Regions from separate parts of the Arthrobacter sulfonylureivorans genome, predicted to be linked through region 1. Evidence: predicted binding sites of a transcription regulator. Region 1 holds the regulator's gene; the other holds the start of a gene.

What was found. Region 1 encodes HrcA, which represses chaperone genes, less so after heat shock. Its sites were predicted from a motif close to TTNGCACTCGNNNNNNNCGAGTGCNAA; they were not measured.
Region 2: the regulator HrcA is predicted to act here: its motif matches at 1,423-1,449, upstream of groL (chaperonin GroEL).

The regions. Positions count from the first base shown of each region.
Region 1 covers NZ_CP093326.1:2,181,268-2,184,670, reverse strand. The annotation lists gene MNQ99_RS10190 (16S rRNA (uracil(1498)-N(3))-methyltransferase) at 1-180, opposite strand, end outside; gene dnaJ (molecular chaperone DnaJ) at 183-1,313, opposite strand; gene hrcA (heat-inducible transcriptional repressor HrcA) at 1,381-2,400, opposite strand; gene MNQ99_RS10175 (DUF3097 family protein) at 2,548-3,390, shown strand.
Region 2 covers NZ_CP093326.1:3,417,351-3,420,753, forward strand. The annotation lists gene groL (chaperonin GroEL) at 1-1,259, opposite strand, end outside; gene MNQ99_RS15815 (TM2 domain-containing protein) at 1,655-2,227, shown strand; gene MNQ99_RS15820 (cold-shock protein) at 2,411-2,617, opposite strand; gene MNQ99_RS15825 (LytR C-terminal domain-containing protein) at 2,770-3,384, opposite strand.

The DNA.
Region 1 (3,403 bases):
GGACACGGCCTCGCCGACCAGTCGGCGGCCCCGGCCATCGGCTAGGTCGACAAGTTCGCCGGGCTCGATCCGCTTGACCGTGACGGCGTGCCGCGCCTCGTCCCCCGTCAGCGTGAAGCTGTCGCCGGGGGCCGCCGCGTCGAGCTCACCCGGGGCGGTGAAGAACAGGTGGCTGGTCACGCCTAGAGGTTACCGAGCCGGTCGCGCAGCCGGGCGAAGACGCCGGTGCCGGAGGATGCCAGCTTGCCCTCGGTGTATTCCTCGCCGCGGGCCTGCGCCAGCCGGCGAAGCAGGTCTTCCTGTTCCGAGTCCAGCTTGCTGGGGGTTTCCACATGCACATGAACCTGCAGGTCGCCGCGCCCGTAGCCGCGCAGGTGCGTCACGCCCAGGCCGCGAAGCGTGAGGGTCTCCCCCGCCTGCGTGCCGGGTTTAATGCTCAGTTCGCGTTCGCCGTCGAAGGTGTCCAGCGTGACGTCGGTGCCCAGCGCGGCCGCGGTCATCGGCACCGCCAGGCTGACGTGCAGGTCGTCTCCCTCGCGGATGAAGTTCTTATCCGGGTTGACGCGGATCTCCACGTAGAGGTCACCCTGCGGTCCGCCCGCCGGGCCGGCCTCGCCCTGGCCGGCCAGCTGGATCCGCGTTCCGGTTCCCACGCCGGCCGGGAGCTTGATGGTCAGCGAACGGCGGCTGCGGATGCGCCCCTCGCCGTTGCACTCGTTGCAGGGGTCGGGAATGATCGTGCCGAAGCCCTGGCAGCTGCCGCAGGCGGCCGTGGTCATGACCTGGCCCAGGATGGACCGCACGGCGCGCTGGACCTGGCCGGAGCCGCCGCAGATGTCGCAGGTGCGCGGGCTGGTGCCGGGGCGGCAGCAGCTGCCGTCGCAGGTGGGGCAGACCACGGCGGTGTCCACCTCGATCTTCTTGTTCACCCCGAAGACTGCGTCCTTGAGGTCGATCCGCACGTTGATCAGGGCGTCCTGGCCGCGGCGGGTGCGCGAGGCCGGACCGCCGCCCGCACCGGCGCCGCCGAAGAAACTCTCGAAGATGTCCTGGAAGGCGAAGCCGGAACCGGAGAAACCGCCGCCGAACCCGGTGTCATTGCCGTTTTCGTTGCCCGTGGTGTCGTAGACGCGCCGCTTCTGCGGGTCCGAGAGCACCTCGTAGGCGTGGCTGACCTGCTTGAACTGCTCGGCTGCCTCCGGGCCGGGGTTCACATCCGGGTGCAGCTTGCGGGCCAGCTTGCGGTAGGCCTTTTTGATTTCCTCGGTCGAGGCGTCCTGGCTGACACCGAGGGCGTCGTAGTGGTTGCTCACCTTGTAATACTTCACTTCCTGGAGATTGATTCACCGCCGACGGCGGCCGGTGCGGACGTTGCGCGGCCTAGGGCTGGCCGGCGAGAATCCGTGACAAATAGCGTGCGACGGCGCGCACTGCCGCCATCGTGGTGGGATAGTCCATCCGGGTGGGGCCGAGAATGCCGACCTTGGCGGTGGCGCCCGGCCCATAGCCGGTGGCGACCACCGAGGTTTCCACCAAGGAGCCGTACGGATTTTCCCGGCCGATGCTGACCGACATGCCGTGGGCATCCTGGTGCATTTCGGAGAGCAACTGCAGCAGGACCACCTGTTCTTCGAGTGCCTCGAGGATGGGGCCGATGCTCAACGGGAAGTCCACCGTGGAACGGGCCAGGTTGGCCGTGCCGGCCATCAGGATCCGCTCTTCGCTGGTGGCCGCGGCCAGCTGGGCAAGCGAGGCGGACAGTTCGTCGACGATTCCCGCGTGCGCGGGCTCCGCCGGCACCGGCGAGGTCCTCAGCCGGTGTGGCACTCCGGCCAGCGGTTTCCCGGACAGAGCGGCCAGGAATGCGGTGCGCAGAGTGGCCAGTGCATCTTCGGCCACGTCCACCGGCAGCAAGGCAACATGTTGCTCCACCTTGCCGTTGTCAGCGATCAGCACCACCAAGACGCGGCGGGGAGCCAGCAAGACGAACTCGATGTGCCGCACCTTGGCAGCACCCAACTGCGGGTACTGGATCACCGCTACCTGGTTGGTGAGCTGGGACAGCAGCCGCACCGTGCGTTCCATCACGTCGTCCAGGTCGTCGGCGCCGTCCAGCAGTTTCTGGATGGCCCGGCGCTCGGGGGCAGAGAGCGGCTTGACGTCAGAGATCCGGTCCACGAACAGGCGGTAGCCCTTGTCCGTGGGAATCCGGCCGGCACTGGTGTGCGGGGCAACGATCAGCCCGTCTTCCTCCAGCGCCGCCATGTCGTTGCGGATCGTGGCCGACGACACGCCTAGGCTGTGCCGGTCGACCAGTGCTTTGGAGCCCACCGGCTCCCGTGAATGCACATAGTCCTCGACAATGGCGCGGAGCACTTCAAGCCTCCGGACCTCGCTCACTGCACTCCTCCTGTCTTCGGCTCAACCTGATGACGGGTTGTTAGCACTCAACACGTCCAAGTGCTAAGTCTAATACGTTGCCCCCGTTGTTAGCATTGTCTTCGCGGCGGTGCCGTAGACGTACTACCTGTTAAGGACTTGAAGCATATGAGCAGCTACGGCTGGGGCCCCCAGGATCTCACCGCGCCCAAGGCCCGGGCCCTGCGCGAAGTCGCCGCCGAGCCGGGGCAGGTGCTGGAGGATGCACAGAGCGGCTGGGTCGGCGCCGTGGTCCGGGTAGAGAAGTCGGGCGGCGTGCATCTGGTCTCGCTGGAGGACCGCCGGGGCAAGGTGCGCTCCTTCCCGCTGGGATTCGGCTTCCTGTTTGAAGGCGAACCGGTGAACGTGGTGCCGCCGGCGCCAGTTGCGAAGGCTCCCGTCCGCCAGCGCACGGCCTCCGGCTCGGTGAAGGTGGAGGGCCAACGCGCCAGGGTGGCGCGCGCCAGTCGGATCTGGGTTGAAGGCAAGCACGATGCCGAACTGGTGGAAAAGGTCTGGGGCGACGACCTGCGGGTGGAGGGCATCGTCGTCGAACCCCTGCATGGCGTGGACGACCTGGCCGCGGCCGTGGCGGACTTCTCCCCCGGCCCGCAACGCAGGCTGGGGATCCTGGTGGACCATTTGGTGCCCCATTCCAAGGAGTGGCGGATTGCCGAGGCCGCCATGGCCGTCCCGGCGGCCGCCGGCAACGTGCTGATTGTGGGCCACCCCTACGTTGACGTCTGGCAGGCCATCAAGCCGTCGGTGATCGGCCGGGCGCAGTGGCCGGTGGTTCCGCGCGGCACCGATTGGAAGACCGGCATCCTCGCCGGTCTTGGCTGGCCGAACCGGACCCAGATCGACCTGGCCGACGGCTGGAAGCGGCTGCTGGGCAGCGTAAACAGCTATGCGGACCTGGAGCCCAGCCTGCTGGGCCGGGTGGAGGAAGTCATCGATTTCCTCACCGTCTGAGCCGGTTCCAGCG
Region 2 (3,403 bases), 1.2 Mb from region 1:
GCCTGGATCAGGGCCACGCCGCCACCGGCGACGATGCCTTCCTCAACGGCAGCCTTCGCGTTGCGGACGGCGTCCTCAATGCGGTGCTTGCGTTCCTTGAGCTCAACCTCGGTTGCGGCACCGGCCTTGATGACTGCCACGCCGCCGGCCAGCTTGGCCAGGCGCTCCTGCAGCTTCTCGCGGTCGTAGTCGGAATCGGAGTTCTCGATCTCGGCACGGATCTGGTTGACGCGGCCGGCAATGGCGTCGGCTTCGCCGGCACCTTCGACGATGGTGGTCTCGTCCTTGGTCACGACCACCTTGCGAGCCTGGCCCAGCAGGTCCAGGGTTGCGTTCTCCAGCTTCAGGCCGACCTCTTCGGCGATGACCTGGCCGCCGGTCAGGATGGCGATGTCGGCCAGCATGGCCTTGCGGCGGTCGCCGAAGCCCGGAGCCTTGACGGCCACGGACTTGAAGGTGCCGCGCATCTTGTTCACGATCAGGGTGGCCAGGGCCTCAGCCTCGACGTCCTCGGCGATGATCAGCAGCGGCTTGCCGGACTGCATGACCTTCTCCAGGATGCCAACCAGGTCCTTCACGTTGGAGATCTTGGAGTTGACGATCAGGATGTACGCATCCTCGAGGACCGTCTCCTGGCGCTCGGCGTCGGTGACGAAGTACGCCGACAGGTAGCCCTTGTCGAAGCGCATGCCCTCGGTGAGCTCCAGCTCCAAGCCGAAGGTGTTGGACTCCTCGACGGTGACGACGCCTTCCTTGCCGACCTTGTCCAGGGCCTCGGCGATCAGCTCACCGATCTGCGGATCTCCGGCGGAGATGGACGCGGTGGCGGCGATCTGTTCCTTGGTCTCGATTTCCTTGGCGGAAGCGATCAGCTCGGCGGTGACAGCGTCAACAGCCTTCTCGATGCCGCGCTTCAGGCTCAGCGGGTCGGCGCCGGCAGCAACGTTGCGCAGGCCTTCCTTGACCAGGGCCTGGGCCAGAACGGTTGCGGTGGTGGTACCGTCACCGGCGACGTCGTCGGTCTTCTTGGCGACTTCCTTGACCAGCTCTGCGCCGATCTTCTCGTACGGGTCGTCGAGCTCGATCTCCTTGGCGATGGAAACACCATCGTTGGTGATCGTGGGAGCGCCCCACTTCTTCTCGAGTACGACGTTGCGGCCACGCGGGCCGAGGGTTACCTTTACGGCGTCGGCGAGGATGTTCAGTCCACGCTCGAGGCCGCGGCGGGCCTCTTCGTCAAATGCAATGATCTTTGCCATAGCGGCTTACGTCCCTTCTGGACAATAGACACTGGACGCAGCTTTTGACGGCTGCTGGCCACCTGCGGTGCCCGCGACGGACGGCTCACGACGACGGCGATTTCGGTACGCCGCGCCGCTCACCTCACATCAGGTGGCGGGTTTCACCCCCCACGGAGACTTCTTAGCAGTCGGCCCGCGAGAGTGCTAACTCAATAATTAGCACTCGACGGTGTCGAGTGCAACCTGTTGGGCGGCTCAATCAGCCCACTTCGCGGAGGGCGAATCACCCTGACCCACCCCGGGCAAACAATCAGGGTGGACCCCCATGGATACGGCCGGGGCCTCGCGCGTAGATTGGCTGGTAAGAGAAACCAGCTGTTAGCAGCCCGGCAACGGGCAAGGTCGGAGAAACCATGACTGAACCAGGCGACGAGAAGAACGCCAGCAACCCCACCGAACCCTTGGGAACGGGAGCCAACCCGACGAAGCCGATCGGGCAGCCGCCGCACGGCGGTCCCGCCGGACAGCCCTCGGGCCAGCAGCCGGATGGCGCTTCGGGAGAACAGCCAAGCACTCCCGGCCAGCAGCCGTATGGCGCTTCCGGCCGGCCTTACTCGCAGCATCCGCCCCAGCCCGGCCAGCCCTACGGTCAGCCCTACGGTCAACCCGGCCCGCAATACGGCCAGTCGGGTCAGCCGGGCCAGCCGGGTCAGCCCTACGGCCAGCAGTATTACGGAACTCCGCAGGGCTATTACTACCCGGAGCAGAAGTCGCGTCTGGTCGGCGGCCTCCTGGGCATCCTCCTGGGCGGACTGGGTGTCCACCGCTTCTACCTCGGCCACATCGGCATTGGCGTGCTGCAGATCGTGGTCACGTTCCTGACCTTCGGCGTCGGCGCCGTGTGGGGCTTCATTGAAGGCATCATGATCCTGGTCGGGGCGGAACCGTTCAAGCGCGACGCCCGCGGCGTGCCGCTGAAAGAGTAGCCCGCCCGCTCACGTAACAATGCCCGCCACTCAGCACGTCCCAGCCGGCGGGCAGCACGTCCCAGTCACTGCGCAGCACGTGCCAGTCATTGCGCAGCGCGTCCCATCCGCTGCTCAGCCAGCCCCGGCGAAAAAGGCGGTGGAGGCACCCGAGCCTCCACCGCCGTCGTCGTTAATGTCCTGCTAAGGAGCGACCCGGACTTCTTCGGCCTGCGGGCCCTTCTGGCCCTGGCCGATCTGGAACTCCACGCGCTGCCCTTCATCCAGGGAACGGTAACCATCCATCTGAATTGCGGACCAGTGGACAAATACATCGGAATTTTCTTCGTCCACGGTGATGAAGCCGTAGCCCTTTTCCGCATTGAACCATTTGACGGTTCCCAGCGCCATAGTGTTCTCCATACTCAGTAGTTCCGCCTCTGCCGCAGACGGTTCAGCGGCAGGGTGGTCTCACCCTATCTACGCATGGAGCGGAAAGTGACCTAAGGCACACTTAATGTTATTGAGGCGTAACCGAAATCCTCTAAACCAGGTGCGGCCGCCTAGCGGTAGCCGGGGCCTAGCGCCACGGTGACGTATTGCGAGACGTCACCGTTTTCCTGCAGGTCGGTGATGCCGAGCAATTCCCCGAGGGCCTGGGCGTTGGCTTCCTGGCCCGGGTTGTAGAAGATCACCGATCCGGCCAGCGGTGCGCCGCCCCAGTTGTCCACCGCGGCGATGGCCCAGCCGTCGTTCTGCACGGTCTGCGATACCGTGCCGGCCAGCCCGGACACGCCTGCACCGTTGAGAATCATCACCGGATCCTGCTTGTTAACCGCCGCGGCCTCTTCGGTGGGCTCCGACGTGGCCTCGTCGCTCGGCTCCGTGGTGGCTTCCGCTTCGGCGCTTTTGCTTTCCTGCTCCGTTGCCGACGGCGATGCCGAGGCGGTTGCGGCGGGTGTGCTGGTTGCTCCGGCGACAGGGGTCGAAGGTCCGCCGGTCCCCAGCAGCGGCAGCACGAAGAAGGACAAGGCTCCGACCGCCAGCGCCAGGACGGCGGCCAGAATGATCAGGCCCAGACCGTTGGACTTCGGCGTCGCCATGCGGGCGCGATGCACACCGTGGCGGTCTGAAGTTTCAGGGACCTGGTCGAACTCATCCCGGGGGTACTTGGTCATCGCGGTGCTGCATCCTTGG